Linked DNA regions of Prochlorococcus marinus str. MIT 9313. Each later gene encodes a partner of the first gene's protein in a complex. Links are inferred from orthologs where the notes say so. Each region holds a gene or a part of one and is shown on either strand. Other genes may lie near its edges.

Region 1 (7,496 bases):
GAAAATCATTCACCAATAGCGCTTCTAGATCACCGATCTGCTTGAGACTTTCGCGACGTAGGTCGATGAAGCGATCTACGTTTTGATTACTGGCTGCATCCCCCAGGGCCTGGACCGTTTTTCCCAAGGATTCCAAAAGTGCTTCACCCTTTTCTCGAGATGCTTCTGGGATGGCTGCGAGGATGCTCTTTTTGCGGGTTATTACTAGGAACTGACTAGAAGAAGCAGCTTCGTTTAGCGCAACCCAGCGATTGCCCTTTGAAGACCCAACCACTTTGCTAGTGGCCTCAAGGGTGGCTTGCATTTGGCGGAGATCTTTTTGTTCGATTGGTAGGGCATTTCGCAGGATTGCGGCACCATCGGTCACTGCACTTCCAGCTGGCAGAGCAGCCAGAACAGGATCACCCCAATTCAGTAAAAGTACTGCGAGCACTGTGATCAGGCTGGTCAGTAGAGGAGTATTTGGCATGTGGAACTCTTCTTGTGCTGGGACTTTGGCACAGCCGTATGATCCATCTGATCCGTTCAGCGGGAATGATCTCAAGTAACGACTTCCGCACTGGCACCTCGATTGAATTAGACGGTTCTGTTTGGCGTGTAGTCGAGTTTTTGCATGTGAAACCGGGTAAGGGTTCAGCATTTGTGCGTACCAAGTTGAAGGCGGTGCAGAGCGGCAACGTGGTGGAAAAAACCTTTAGGGCTGGGGAGATGCTTCCGCAGGCCTTGCTTGAGAAGTCGACTCTTCAACACACTTATATGGAGTCCGGTGACTATGTCTTTATGGACATGTCTAGTTATGAGGAAACCAGGCTTACAGCGCAGCAGATTGGTGACAGTCGTAAATACCTCAAGGAAGGGATGGAGGTGAATGTGGTCTCATGGAACGGAAATCCTCTTGAGGTGGAGCTCCCCAATTCTGTGGTGCTTGAAATCACTGAAACTGATCCTGGTGTTAAGGGTGATACCGCTACCGGTGGCACTAAGCCCGCCATCCTTGAGACTGGGGCTCAGGTGATGGTTCCTTTGTTTCTTTCTGTGGGCGAGAAAATTAAAGTCGATACACGTAACGACAGCTACCTCGGTCGCGAGAACTAATGGCTATGCAGCTCGATCATGATCAACTGCACCAGTTGCTTGCAGCCTTGGCGGAAAGCGACATACAGGAATTTCGCCTTGAGGGAGATGATTTTCGTCTAGAGGTCAGGCGGAACATCCCTGCACCAGCAGTGGTGGCTCCGGTGATGCCATTGTCTTCGACCGTTGAGATGCCTTCACCGGCTCCAGAACCGAGAGTTGAGATGGTCGGACCTGGGACTCCGCCTCCAGCGGTACCAGGTTCAAGAACTGATTTCCTGGAGGTAACGGCACCGATGGTCGGCACGTTTTACCGTGCTCCTGGCCCTGGGGAATCCCCATTTGTAGAAGTTGGTAGTCGCATCGGTGTCGGTCAGATCGTGTGCATTTTGGAGGCCATGAAGTTGATGAATGAGTTGGAATCTGAAGTCAGTGGCGAGGTGGTTGAAATCCTTGTAGATAACGGCACGCCAGTTGAGTTCGGTCAGGTTTTGATGCGTGTTAAGCCTGGCTGATCAGCGTGATTCCGTGAGCTCCCAGGCGGCTTTTAGGGCGGCCAACATGCTGTCGGGTCTGGCACATCCCTTTCCGGCAATGTCAAAGGCGGTGCCGTGATCAGGTGAGGTACGTAGAAATGGAAGCCCAAGGGTGGTGTTGACGGCCGAGTCGAAAGCCAGCAGCTTCATTGGGATTAGACCTTGATCGTGGTATAAGGCCAGGATCCCGTCTGGGGTTTGGGCGCAAGGGATGCCATGCCAAGCCTTTGCAGCTGAAAGCCAACATGTGTCGGGAGGTAAAGGACCGTCTAGTTGGATCTCAGGGTGCTCCGTTTTCCATCTGTTCAGCATTGGGATCAACCATTTCAGCTCTTCATGGCCCAGTTGGCCTTGCTCGCCAGCGTGGGGATTGAGGCCTGCGACTGCAATGGATGGATCGGTTTTGAATCTTTGGCAGAATGCCTTGAGTACGTTGAGCTTCGCTCTAACCAACTCAGGGGTAAGCACTTGTGGGACTGCTGCTAGCGGGATATGGGTTGTTGCTAGCAGAGTGTTGAACCGCCAGCCGTTATGAGGTGAGATCGCGGTGAAGAGCATGGAGGCTTGATCAGCTCCCACCAGTTCTTTAAGTCGTTCGGTTTGACCGGGATAGTGATGGCCTGCTGCATGCCAGGCCTGCTTGGCAATAGGAGCGGTAACAAGGGCGCGGGCTCGACCCTTCAAGAGGAGTTCTGTTGCCTTTGTCAACCATAGAAAGCTTGCGGCTCCACTCTGTGCTGTGGGGTATCCAGGCTGAAGTGTGCTCTGCAGGGGTAGATCTTTGATGTCGAGGTTCTTTGGATTGGCTAGGGGAGAGATCCCTTGAGCTTGTAATTGGGCATAGGTCAGTTCTAGGCTTTTTCGACAGCCAACCAGCTGGGGATGCAGCTTTGATGGCAAGCTTGGTGAAGCGAGGGCCTTTAGGGTGACCTCCATCCCGATGCCAGCGGGATCGCCGATGGCGATAACGATAAGTTGATTAGCGTCAAAGCCTTCAGAAGGCATAGCCATGATGCGCTGGTTGCTGCTTGGTTTGCTGTTGTTTGGTCTTGGTACCGGATTGCGGAATGGTTGGTTGGTGGTGCATTGGAGTCAGTTTTTGCGCGATGCCGGGTTGACATTTATCGATCCAGAGAAGCCCTTTAATTGGAACGAGTTCATTCTTGGTGGTCCGGATCGGGAACGTTCAACAACTAAGGAAAATTCGTCTGTGAGACCTTGAAACCTTCTGCCAGATAACAGTCTCTAAGGCCGGATTGATAGTTGGGATGCATCAGGGAATAGCCAAGCTCGCGGCATAAGAGCTGATTGCTGACCCTGCGATTCTCTTGCCAGAAGGAGAGTGCCATGGGATTCATCTGTGCAGCGGCAACTGCAAATGGCTCAATTTCGGGTAAGGACTTTCCAAGTAGTTGGGCGGCGAACCCGAGTACGTCTGTATAAGCTGTTGGCAGGTCATCGGTGACGTTGATCACGATGGGTCGCTGTCCATCAGCAGCGCATTGGATTAGGTGCAGGATGGCGCCTGCAATGTCATCGACATGAATTCTTGAAAACACTTGGTTGGGCTTATGGATCATTCTGCTTTGACCTGTGTTGACGTTTTTAAGCACTGAGCGGCCTGGTCCGTAGATGCCAGGCAGTCGCAGAATCTGCAGGGGTAATCCCGAAGCTTGCCAGGCCTCTTCACAGGCCAATCTTCTTTTGCTCCGTGCTTGTTGAGGCTGAGGGTGATCGATTTCTGTGACCCAGCGTCCTTGGCGATCTCCGTAAACCCCTGTGGTGGAGAGATAGCCAACCCATTGCAATGGCAACGCTCTGAGCTGGTCGCCCAAGCATGTCAGTACTGGATCTTTCCCATCGGCTGCTGGCGGTATGCAGCTGAGTAAATGCGTGACTCCTTCTAGAACTTTTGTGGCTGGCAACAGCTTGGTGGCACTATCAAATGCGATGTCTGCGTCTGGGCTGTTGATGTCTCTGCGGCTGCAGATAGCAGTGCTGCCAAGTGCTCTCGCCAGAGCCACTACATGCTGGCCACTGAATCCTCCACCGAGAACCAGCAACTTTGAGCCGGTGGGGAGAGGCGGACTCCGCTTGACAAGCTCTGTGAGCATGAGTACAAATGTATTATATTCTGGGTTTGGTCATGGCGAGCTCCTATTTGCGCGCTTCCGCGATTTCAGTGTCCATGCTGCCGCGTCGGGCATGTCCAAGGATCGTTCAAGGTCGGCAGATCAGTTCGGCTTTTCATTTTGTCTTGCCTTTGGCTTTGTTGACAGGTGCGATGCTTCTGGCTCCGGAGCAACCTGAGCAGCAGGCTTCTATTTGCCAAAGACATCACCCTGTGGTGGCCTGTCAGGTCTGGTGAGATTGGTTTAGGCCAGCTGGGGCATCCATTCTTCATCTTGGCTGATAACAGGAGCTTCTCTATGGTTGGTTTGGGTCCATTGAAGCAGCCTTAAAGCCAGTCTGAGATCGCCATCCATCCAGGCGCGGATGGCCATTGCGCGTCGCGGATCATAGAAACGTTGGCGCCTATACCACTCGAAGGCATCGGCATCTGATTTGTGACCGTTACAGGATAGACAGGCTGGAACGCAGTTTTGAGTAATACTTAAGCCACCGCGACTGCGAGGCAAAATATGGTCAATTGATTCAGAAGGTTTGCCGCAATAGATACAACTTTGAGCGGTATAGTTGTGAAGGGATTTTCTCCATCTTCGCACACGTAATTTGGGGCAGAGATCTTCGAGGAAAACCGCGTCCCTATTGTGCATCTGAGTTTCTCGGTTTTGTGAAGTGTGCCGCGCATGCTCTTTGAGTCAATGTGTCTAAATATCTATTTTGACTTGCTTTGCGCTGCTTTTTACAGTGGTTGCTTTCGCGCTTGCTAGTAAGGCAATGGGGCGTAAATTAGGTGTTCTCTTGAGCAGTGAAGTTCACGCCTAAATCGTCTTCCAGCTGTTATTTGGGTCTGACTGCGGCGGGTTTGGTCAAGGTGACGTTCCCTTTCGATGCGGTCACTCAGGCTCAGCTTCGCAAAGTGAGGCCTCGTGGAATTTGGCGTGGTACTCGCCAGGGCTGGGAATTTCCTTTGGTTGCGGCTCAACATTTGCAGAGGCAGTTTGGCTCACGTTTTTTGGTGCAGGATGACTTGGCTCAGTGGCTGAGTTGGTTCGAACAGCCTTTGCCACCGATGCCGCCCCATCGCGATCTCGTGAGCTATGCAGACCTTGAGGTTGTTTTGACAGATGGTCGTAGACCTCTTCCGCATCAGTGCTCTGGAGCCCGTTGGTTGTTGGCGCGGCGCGGTGCAGTCTTGGCTGATGAAATGGGTCTTGGTAAGACTCTTACCTCTCTTTTGGCGGCTCGCGCGATGGTGAGATGTGCTGATGTACGGGTCATGGTGGTGGCGCCGGTGGGTCTTCATGACCACTGGCGTATCGAAGCTGCAAGTCTTGATTTGCCGGTGTGCATCCATAGCTGGGCTCGTTTGCCTAGGGAATTGCCGGCGGCGGGAACGCTTCTGTTGGTGGATGAAGCGCATTTCGGCCAGTCCATCAAGTCAAGACGAACTCAGGCTCTTTTAAGGCTTGCGCGGCATCCGCGTTTAAGGGCTATTTGGTTACTCACCGGGACGCCGATGAAAAATGGTCGTCCTGATCAGCTTTATCCACTGCTGGCGGCCATTGATCATCCTTTGGCTCGAGATCAACGCAAGTTTGAAGAGCGTTTTTGTCAGGGTTACTGGCGAGATCAAGGTGGACAGCGACGCTGGCTTTCACGTGGTGCGAGTGATCTCGATGCTCTAGGGAAGCTCACACGGCCATTGGTTCTGCATCGACGCAAGCAGACTTTGCTTGGCTTGCCCCCAAAACGTCGTCAAGAGCATCGGGTTGTTCTTACAGAGTCAGAGTCTCGTGGTTTTGACCATCGTCTCGCTCTTGTCACTGACAACTATCGCCATCGTGTTCAGCAGGGTTTGGTGCGTTCAGATGCGGAATCGCTGGCGGTGCTTACGGCTTTGCGTCAGATTGCAGCGGAGTTCAAGCTGCCAGCAGTGGAGACTGTTGTGGCAGCACTTCTTGCTGAGGGGCAAGCCGTTGTCCTTTTCAGCAGTTTTGTTGGTCCTTTGCTGCTTTTGCAGCAACGCTTAGGGGGTGAGTTGTTAACTGGGCGTCAGCGTCCAGGCCAGCGTCAAGAAGCTGTGAATCGTTTTCAATCAGGGATGAGTTCCCTTTTGTTGGCAACCTATGCAGTAGGCGGGCTTGGTTACACCTTGCATCGCGCTAGGCATGTGGTTTTGCTTGAACGTCACTGGACACCTGGTGATGTGGATCAGGCTGAGGATCGTTGCCATCGATTGGGGATGGATGGTGGACTCACGAGTCACTGGTTCCAACTGGGTTTTGCAGATCAGCTGGTGGATTCTCTGATAGCAAGTAAGGCCGAGCGGATTGAGGTATTGCTTGGTTCTCGTCGTGTTGGACTCAAGCGTCAGCCTTTGCCAGTCATGTTGAGATGTTGCATGCAGGAGTCTTTACGCACGGTTAGTTCGTGACGCACCATCGGATCAGCTGACGTGCCTTGTTGATTCAGAAGCTTTAGGCCTTTGGAGACATCTTGACAAGCCAAATTGGTTTGGCCAAGCAGGGTGTAGATCAGTGACCGGTCGTTGAGTGGTTCAGGGTCGTTTTGATGTTGGTTCACTACGCTATTGCAGCGCAGTAGGGCTTGGTCGAGTCCTTTGAGGTCAAGATTTTCCAAGCAAGCTTGGGACGAGATATTCGATTCAGCAGATGGATTGGTTGGTGCTGAGCGACTGTTGCAGCTAAGACCGGAAAGCAGCAATCCGCTCAGACATAGTTTGGCAAGGAAGCGAGGGAATTTAATAGCTGTAGTGCTGCTCATGATCTGTACTTGAAGGAGTGGTGGTGTTGGTATTACCAGAGCTATAGGAGTCGATGACAGTCTCATCACCACTTACTTGATCAGCTCCAGATGAAGAGCCTTTGTTACCTCCGTAGAGATCACCAAGGTATTGACCGCAGTTTGGATAATTGCTGGGTTCATTGACCACTGCTTCAGTAATTAATACGGCAGCATGCTTTGGTGAGGTCTTGAAAAGGCTATTTCCCTGGCGTTTGATTAGGGCATAAGAGGCAGTCCAGCTCACCTCATGGTTATTGCCATTACTACGCATGAAGCAGTAGATCTGGGCTCCTTTGCTTGCGGCATCAGTTGTTGCTGACTGGGCAGCTGTGGCAGAAAGACTGATTCCCACAAGGCCTAGCAGTGTGAGTGAAAGGGCAACTCGATTTCGATTTCGATTCATCGCTTGCAAGTCAACACAGTATTGATCAACTTATCGATTGAAACTGTCCTGTCCAGGTTTAATCAGGAATCAATGAGTCCTAATGGGGCCAATAGCTTCACCAGAAGCGGTAGTACCAAAAGTACGGTGATTAATCTCACAGCATGCAGGGTGGCGACTGCAGCACCGACGCCGAATTCCGCACCTACCAGACTCATGCCACTGATGCCTCCTGGGGCAGCGCCGAGGAGAGAAACCACAGGGTCAATACCTAGTAATCGACTGCTCCAAAGACCGATCACTATCCCAGTAAGTACAAGGGTCAGAGTGATCAGTAGGGCTGGTTTCCAGAGGTTTTGCAGCTCCCCTAGGGAGCTTTTGGTCAGGCCGGTACCGATCACCGTGCCGATGGCGATTTCAATTGCGGTGCGTGTTCCTGAGGGCCATTCAGCAACATCAAGGCGACCGGTCATGCTCACGAGCCCTGCACCTAAAAGAGCACCTGCAAGGGGTGCTGCTGGAATGCCAGTGCGCAATGTCAGCAGACCCAATGCTGTTCCTGCCATGAGATA
Region 2 (7,608 bases), 550 kb from region 1 along the record:
AACAGGCTTGCTATCCCTTCGGGCAGGACTGAAACTATTTGCGAACCTCAGGCCGGTGACGATCCTGCCGGCCCTGATCGATGCCAGCAGCCTGAAAGCAAATGTGATCAAAGGCGTTGATCTAATGGTGGTGCGTGAGCTCACAGGTGGGATTTATTTCGGCCAACCGAAAGGGCGGATTGAGGCCGATGGGGATGAGCGCGCTTTCAACACAATGACCTACTCCAGAACTGAGGTGGATCGAATCGCCAAGGTCGCTTTCGAGCTCGCCCGCGATCGCAGCGGAAAGCTTTGTTCAGTAGATAAGGCAAACGTGCTTGATGTCAGTCAACTGTGGCGTGATCGTGTCGATGCTTTGGCTGCCAACTATGGAGATGTAGAGCTCAGCCACATGTATGTGGACAATGCCGCGATGCAATTGGTGCGCAACCCCAGGCAATTTGACGTGCTGCTTACCGGCAACCTATTCGGAGACATCCTTAGTGACGAAGCAGCGATGCTTACCGGTTCGATTGGCATGCTGCCCTCAGCTTCGCTCGGCAGCGAAGGACCAGGACTGTTTGAACCGGTGCATGGCTCCGCACCCGATATTGCAGGACAAGACCTGGCCAATCCAATGGCAATGGTGCTTTGCGCAGCAATGATGCTGAGAATTGGCTTAAAGGAAAACGATGCCGCCAGGGCTCTTGAAGGATCAGTAGAGCGTGTTCTCGCGGCAGGTTTCCGTACAGGTGACCTCATGAGTGAGGGTTGTACCCAACTGGGCTGCGCAGAGATGGGTGAGCAATTGCTGCAAGCGCTTTAAAGGATCGAGAACTCTGATAAGCAAATGCTGATGTTGCCAAATTGAGCTGTTTGCTCCATGACCTGCCAAAATCTCTGGGCCTGTCCTGTCTGCGTCGATGTCGAAGCGTCACCCGGTTGTCGCCGTTACAGGGTCCTCTGGAGCCGGAACCAGCACCGTAAAGCGGGCCTTCGAACACATTTTTTCCCGAGAGAAAATCACGCCCGCCGTTGTGGAGGGCGATAGCTACCACCGCTTCGAGCGGATGGCCATGAAGGAAGCCATGGCTGACGCCTTGGCCAAGGGTGAAAACTTCTCCCACTTCGGCCCAGAAGCGAACTTATTCGACAAGCTGGAAGAGCTCTTCCGCACCTACGGTCAAACAGGGGGTGGCAAGAAGCGTTATTACTTGCATAGCACTGAAGAGGCAGCAGAACATAACAGCCGCCTAGGCACGAAACTTGACCCCGGTCAGTTCACCCCTTGGGAGGAAATTCCAACCAACACGGATGTTCTCTTCTATGAAGGACTGCATGGTGGTGTCGTTGGTGATGGCTACGACGTAGCAGCCTGCGCCGACCTACTGGTTGGGGTGGTACCAATCACCAACCTTGAGTGGATACAAAAAATCCACCGCGACAATGCCGAGCGAGGCTATTCCGCAGAAGCAATTGTGGATACGATTCTGCGACGCATGCCTGATTACATCAACCACATCTGTCCACAATTCAGCCGTACAGACATCAATTTCCAGAGAGTGCCCACTGTGGACACCTCGAACCCATTCATTTGTAGGAACATCCCTACGCCGGATGAAAGCTTTGTGATCATTCACTTCCGCAAAGGTGCTCGCGAAAAATGGGGCATCGACTTTGGAGATCTGCTCAACATGATTAATGACTCGTTTATGTCGAGTCCGACAAGCATCGTGGTGAACGGAGGCAAGATGGGTTTTGCAATGGAATTAATTTTGACCCCGATCATTCATCGCCTGATTGAAGACAAACACAAACTCTCATAAACAAAATAATTTAGTTACCTCAAGAAGCAACTATGATGGGATTATCTGAGTAATCAGTTAATCCTATTTCTATTTCCAACCTCTCATTTGTAATTGCAACAGCCGCTTCCCGATCAACCGAGGCAGCACGCTGCGATCGGTTCAACAGCGGCCAACTGATTGAGAAAGCACGACAAATTTATTTCAACTATCTCTCCAACACCATCACTGGTACGGAACCCATTGGTGTTGTTCTGAATGAAAACAATGGGAAAGGACGCGTTGTCTTTGATCTTCCGGTTCTGCTTCCAAAAGAAAAATTTCTCAAGCTAGAGCTCCTGCGCACCCTCCCGATGCGCTCCCGTCAAACCCGTGCAAGAACCATCGCCATCTCTAGGCGCAGCTAATGCTCTGGATCTATCTAGCGATCATCGGAGCTTGTATGGGCAGCTTCATCAATGTGATGGCTTGGCGGCTTCCACGAAAGGAATCATTGATTTGGCCTGGTAGCCATTGCCCACGTTGTGGATGTGGTGTGCGTTGGCACGACAACATCCCAGTACTCGCATGGATTCAACTGGGCGGTCGCTGTCGTGATTGCAGAACCACCATTCCAGTGCGTTATCCAGCGGTGGAGAGTCTCAGCGCCGGGCTTTGGGTATCGGCTGCCTTGGCAGCTCCAACCAGCATGGGCGAGTTGTCTTCCTTGTTCAATCTCTTTGCTGGAGTCGTGCTTGTCAGTGTGCTGTTGCCACTGGTCCTCATCGACCTCGATCACATGTGGTTGCCTGAACCACTTTGTCGGGCTGGCCTTTTGTTAGGCCTGGCGTTCACCGCGACAGCGGCAGTTTCACTCGGCTGGAGTAAGGGATCAACCCTGCTACTCGACCATTTACTAGCAGCAGCAGCAGCCTTAATTGCGATGGAAGGGCTTAGCTTCCTTGCCAAAAAGCTGATTGGTCAGCCGGCCCTTGGGCTTGGTGATGCCAAATTGGCGGCCATGGCTGGAGCATGGTTAGGACTGAATGGGGTGGCTATGGCCATGACCCTGGCCATCATCAGCGGCGCAGCGGTTGGTCTCATCGGTCGGCTTGCTGGTCAGCTACAACCTCGCCAGCCTTTTCCCTTCGGGCCTTTCATTGCCTTTGGGGTCTGGGGTGTATGGCTTTGTGGATCAGATTGGTGGTGGCAACATTGGCTCAACCTAATGGGTCTTTAATAGACCAACTGCTGCTAGAAAAAAATGCCAACTGTCAGTGAATCAAGCGCGCTTTAGATTTGGATGAATCACCACTTCTTAATTTGCGGTATTGGACATAAGCATGGACACTTGATCCATCCTTATGACTGCCCGAGAAGCCTTGTGCCAGTTGAGAAGTCACCCGTCCTCACACTGATTTAAAAGGATGAGTTTATTCGACTGGTTTGCTGATCGTCGCAAGGGTCAGTTCGTTGGCAAGGTGAGCCAGGAAACTGAAGAAAGCGATGGCCTTTGGGTCAAATGCCCCGAATGCGGTCAGGTGGTTTATCGCAAGGATCTTCATGCCAATGCAAGTGTTTGTTCCAACTGCGGTTACCACCACCGCATCGATAGCGACGAAAGGATCGTCCTGATTGCTGATCAAGGAAGTTTTAAATCACTGGATCGCAACCTCAGCCCTACAGATCCACTCGGATTTAAAGATCGCCGTGCCTATGCCGATCGACTTAGAGAAAGCCAGGCCTCAACAGGCATGAAGGACGGGGTCGTCACAGGTCTTTGCCAAGTCGAAGGAATGCCGATGGCCATGGCGGTGATGGATTTCCGCTTCATGGGCGGTTCTATGGGATCAGTTGTTGGCGAAAAGATCACCCGACTGGTGGAGCGGGCAACAGCCCAAGGTCTACCCCTCTTGATTGTCTGCGCTTCAGGCGGAGCTCGAATGCAAGAAGGTATGCTCAGCCTGATGCAAATGGCCAAGATTTCCGGTGCTCTTGAACGACATCGAGAGGCTGAATTGCTCTACATGCCACTACTCACTCATCCAACTACCGGTGGTGTGACTGCAAGTTTTGCCATGCTTGGTGATCTAATTCTGGCGGAACCGAAGGCTCTGATTGGCTTTGCTGGACGCCGGGTCATTGAGCAGACCTTGCGGGAAAAACTACCCGACAATTTTCAGACTGCCGAATATCTGCAAGAGCATGGCTTCGTAGACACGATCGTGCCTCGAACGCAACTTCGTAAAACGCTGGCCTCACTCTTGCTGCTGCATGGCTGTAAAGCGAAAAAGGCCGCGGGTAAATGAGCAAATCTCTATTCCGATTCTGCCTCTGGCTAGGTCAGGGTTTCATGCTCCTGCTGCTAACCCTTTTTATTCCTTACGGCTTTCTCGAAGTAGAAATCGCAAGCGCTGGCCCAGTCGAATGGAAGGAAGTCCCCGCTACTGAAGCTGGACAGCAATGGTGGGATATAGGCAGCCTTCATTACGACAAGGATGGCAATCTCAGCGTGCTTAGTCGCTTTACTCCAGCGCTCAGAGAAGGCGAGAAGCAACAAAATGGCAGCCTCTATTTGATGCATGTGGATTGCGATCAAAAGCTCTTCAGGGATACCTCGGTGAATGGTTTGCATCGTTTCCGCGCAGAATGGAAACCCTCTGATGGCGATGAGCTCATCGATGCAGTCATCGATGAGGTTTGCACTGCAGAGGTGACGTAAAAATCAATCATGAATCCAATTCGTCCACCAATTGGTGTTGCTATTGCCGGCCTTGGCTTCGGTGAAAGCGTTCATCTTCCGGCACTAAAAGCCAATCCAGACCTACAGCCTGTTGCCCTATGGCATCCACGCAGAGAGCGACTAGAAAAAGCTTCTAACCAGCATGAACTTATCGGCTATAGCGATTGGTCAGCCCTATTGACTGATCCAAAGATCGAGGCCGTGATTCTGGCAACACCACCAGGCCCGCGTTTTGAATTGGCGCTCGAAGCATTGAAAGCTGGAAAACATTTGCTTCTGGAGAAACCCGTGGCGTTGCATGCCGATCAAGTCGCTGAACTGCAACGACTGGCCATCAAGCAAAGATTGAGCGTGGCCGTGGACTTTGAATACCGTGCTGTGCCGTTGTTTATGCAAGCCAAGCGTTTGCTTGATCAAGGGATCGTGGGAACGCCATGGCTGGTGAAACTTGACTGGTTAATGAGTAGTCGCGCCAATGCTTCAAGACCATGGAACTGGTATTCCCAATCCGAGGCAGGTGGCGGCGTGATTGGGGCGCTAGGCACTCATGCCATGGACATGCTGCATTGGTTGTGTGGGCCAACTCGCCAGGTGAGTGCTCTGCTATCCACCTCGATTCAAACAAGGCCTGATCCATTTAGTGGCGAACTGCGTGATGTGAGCAGTGAAGACGTCACCCTGGCTCAGTTAAAGCTGGGTGGAAATGAGAGGCCTGAAATACCTGCACAGGTGAGCCTCACGGCAATTGCCCTCCAGGGAAGAGGGTGCTGGCTGGAGATCTACGGCAGCAACGGCAGCCTCTTGCTTGGCAGTGACAACCAGAAAGACTATGTGCATGGCTTTGGCCTCTGGGCAGCAGCTGCCGGTGAGCCACTTCGCAGCATTAGCGCTGATTTGGATCTAGCGTTCCCTACCACATGGACTGATGGTCGCATCGCCCCTGTAGCGAGGCTTCAAGGCTGGTGGGCCGAGAGCATGCGCAGTGGCCAGCCAATGCTGCCAGGCCTTGCGGAAGGATGGGCCAGCCAACACGTATGCGACAAAATAAGGGATTCAGCTAGATCAGGACAGCGACTTGAAATCCAATCGACACTCTGAAAATAAATAAGCCTGATAGGGATAGGTGACAGTTCTGACCATCGTCTTATAAAGTCCGGGGCCGCAGGTCCAGGACTCTTTGCTTGAGAACTGGCCCCTACTGACACTACGGAGATCTCTATGGCCCTCGTTCCGCTAAGGCTTCTGCTTGACCATGCCGCAGAAAACGGCTATGGCATCCCTGCTTTCAATGTGAACAACCTCGAGCAGGTGCAGTCCATCATGGAAGCGGCTTACGAGACTGATAGCCCCGTGATCCTGCAGGCCTCCCGCGGTGCTCGAAGCTACGCAGGTGAAATCTTTTTAAGACATCTGATCATCGCCGCCGTTGAGACTTATCCAGACATCCCGGTTGTGATGCATCAAGACCACGGGAATAGCCCCTCAACATGCTTTGGTGCTGCAGCCAACGGGTTCACCTCTGTGATGATGGATGGTTCTCTTGAGGCAGACGCCAAGACACCTGCCAGCTACGAGTACAACGTTGCTGTCACAAAAGAAGTCGTAGGCGTGGCCCATGCCATTGGCGTAAGCGTGGAGGGTGAACTGGGCTGCCTGGGCTCCTTGGAAACAGGTATGGGTGAAGCCGAAGACGGCCACGGATTTGAAGGCAAGCTCGACCACAGCCAACTGCTCACCGACCCAGCTGAGGCCTCCGACTTCGTCGCTAAAACCAAAGTTGACGCTTTAGCAATCGCGATTGGAACCAGCCACGGCGCCTACAAATTCACGCGCAAACCCACTGGTGAAGTATTAGCGATCAGTCGAATTGCAGAAATCCATAAGGCCATCCCTAACACTCATTTAGTGATGCACGGTTCCTCTTCCGTTCCCCAGGAATGGCTGCAAATGATCAATAAATACGGAGGTGCAATCCCTGAGACCTATGGCGTTCCTGTCGAAGAGATCCAAGAAGGGATTCGCAATGGCGTGCGTAAGGTCAATATCGACACCGACAATCGCCTGGCTTTCACCGCTGCTGTGCGTGAAGCTTCTGTCGCTGATCCTGCCAACTTTGATCCACGCCACTTCAACAAACCTGCGCGTAAATATATGAAGCAGGTCTGTCTTGATCGCTATCAGCAGTTTTGGTGTGCCGGCAATGCCAGTAAAATTAAGCAACGTGATATCAACTATTACTCAGCCCTTTATGAGAAAGGGCAGCTTGATCCAAAAAACGCTGTTGCTGCATGATTAAGGCCAAATGAATCGCTGAGGGGGGCTGCGAGGCCTCCCTTTTTAATGAATATGGCTTAGGACAACAACATTAGAGATCCATTGCGTCCGTCGAGGCGCGCTATTGCTCCAAGAGGCAAGGCAAGATTCGGTTGGCCATGACCAACAGGAAGATCACTGACAATTGGCACGCCAAGAGAAGAAAGACGCTCCTCAAGGATGCCGACCATTGAGAAGTCTCCCGGGACAATCTCCCCTTTCCAGCTGAAACGGCCTGTAGCTACGGCCGCAACATCTCGTAGCAGCCCTGCGCTGCGCCATTGTGTGAGCATGCGATCCACCCGATAGGGTGCTTCACCTACATCCTCGAGCACTAATACGGCACCACGCAAATCAGGGAACCAGGGTGTTCCGATTAGATGTGTGGCCACGGTGAGATTGGTTACCACTAAAGGGCCTACAGCAATGCCTGGAATGACCCCAATGCCTGATATCGGGGCTACAGATTGACAAGACAACAGACCAACCGTTCGTTGCCATTGTTCGTCAGACCCAGTCATCGACCCATGGATGGCGCCGCGAGATCCCACACCCCACTGGGCCAATAACAGAGAACTGGAGTCTGAGAAGCCGAGGCTCCAAAGGGAGCGTCGTGGGAAATGGAACCCGTCCTCCAAAACCCTTGCGCTACCCCAACCAGAGCCGATGTAGACAATTCCATCAACATGAGGATCCCTCCACGCGGCCTCTAGTTCAGCGCGGCGCTGGGCATCTGTGCCAGAAAACCAATGCCATTGGCGATGCAACGATGGAGGCAATTCAAGGAGC

What was found. Proteins that work in one complex are often made in the same cells at the same time.
Region 2: the proteins of accB (region 1) and accD are in contact, whole or in part, in a solved structure (PDB 8UXZ), measured with the Escherichia coli proteins. The link is inferred for Prochlorococcus marinus str. MIT 9313 from one-to-one orthologs.

What each region holds. Positions count from the first base shown.
Region 1 is NC_005071.1:33,611-41,106, forward strand. Bases 1-2,841 are described here. They hold accB (acetyl-CoA carboxylase biotin carboxyl carrier protein), read left to right. Parts: upstream 1-1,094; coding sequence 1,095-1,589; downstream 1,590-2,841. Other genes in these bases: AKG35_RS00150 (peptidylprolyl isomerase), read right to left, coding at 1-469; efp (elongation factor P), read left to right, coding at 535-1,095; pdxA (4-hydroxythreonine-4-phosphate dehydrogenase PdxA), read right to left, coding at 1,590-2,621; AKG35_RS00170 (hypothetical protein), read left to right, coding at 2,620-2,832; AKG35_RS00175 (SDR family oxidoreductase), read right to left, coding at 2,804-2,841. Also shown: more of AKG35_RS00175, read right to left, coding at 2,842-3,724; AKG35_RS00180 (hypothetical protein), read left to right, coding at 3,757-3,978; AKG35_RS00185 (HNH endonuclease), read right to left, coding at 3,986-4,387; AKG35_RS00190 (DEAD/DEAH box helicase), read left to right, coding at 4,543-6,171; AKG35_RS00195 (hypothetical protein), read right to left, coding at 6,108-6,521; AKG35_RS00200 (DUF6554 family protein), read right to left, coding at 6,499-6,945; AKG35_RS00205 (AbrB family transcriptional regulator), read right to left, coding at 7,008-7,496. UniProt on the Escherichia coli protein: This protein is a component of the acetyl coenzyme A carboxylase complex; first, biotin carboxylase catalyzes the carboxylation of the carrier protein and then the transcarboxylase transfers the carboxyl group to form malonyl-CoA.
Region 2 is NC_005071.1:579,353-586,960, forward strand. Bases 2,179-5,131 are described here. They hold accD (acetyl-CoA carboxylase, carboxyltransferase subunit beta), read left to right. Parts: upstream 2,179-3,190; coding sequence 3,191-4,072; downstream 4,073-5,131. Other genes in these bases: AKG35_RS02805 (prepilin peptidase), read left to right, coding at 2,191-3,003; AKG35_RS02815 (hypothetical protein), read left to right, coding at 4,117-4,485; AKG35_RS02820 (Gfo/Idh/MocA family protein), read left to right, coding at 4,495-5,131. Also shown: leuB (3-isopropylmalate dehydrogenase), read left to right, coding at 1-805; AKG35_RS02800 (phosphoribulokinase), read left to right, coding at 903-1,805; more of AKG35_RS02820, read left to right, coding at 5,132-5,604; fba (class II fructose-bisphosphate aldolase), read left to right, coding at 5,725-6,798; AKG35_RS02830 (S66 peptidase family protein), read right to left, coding at 6,858-7,608.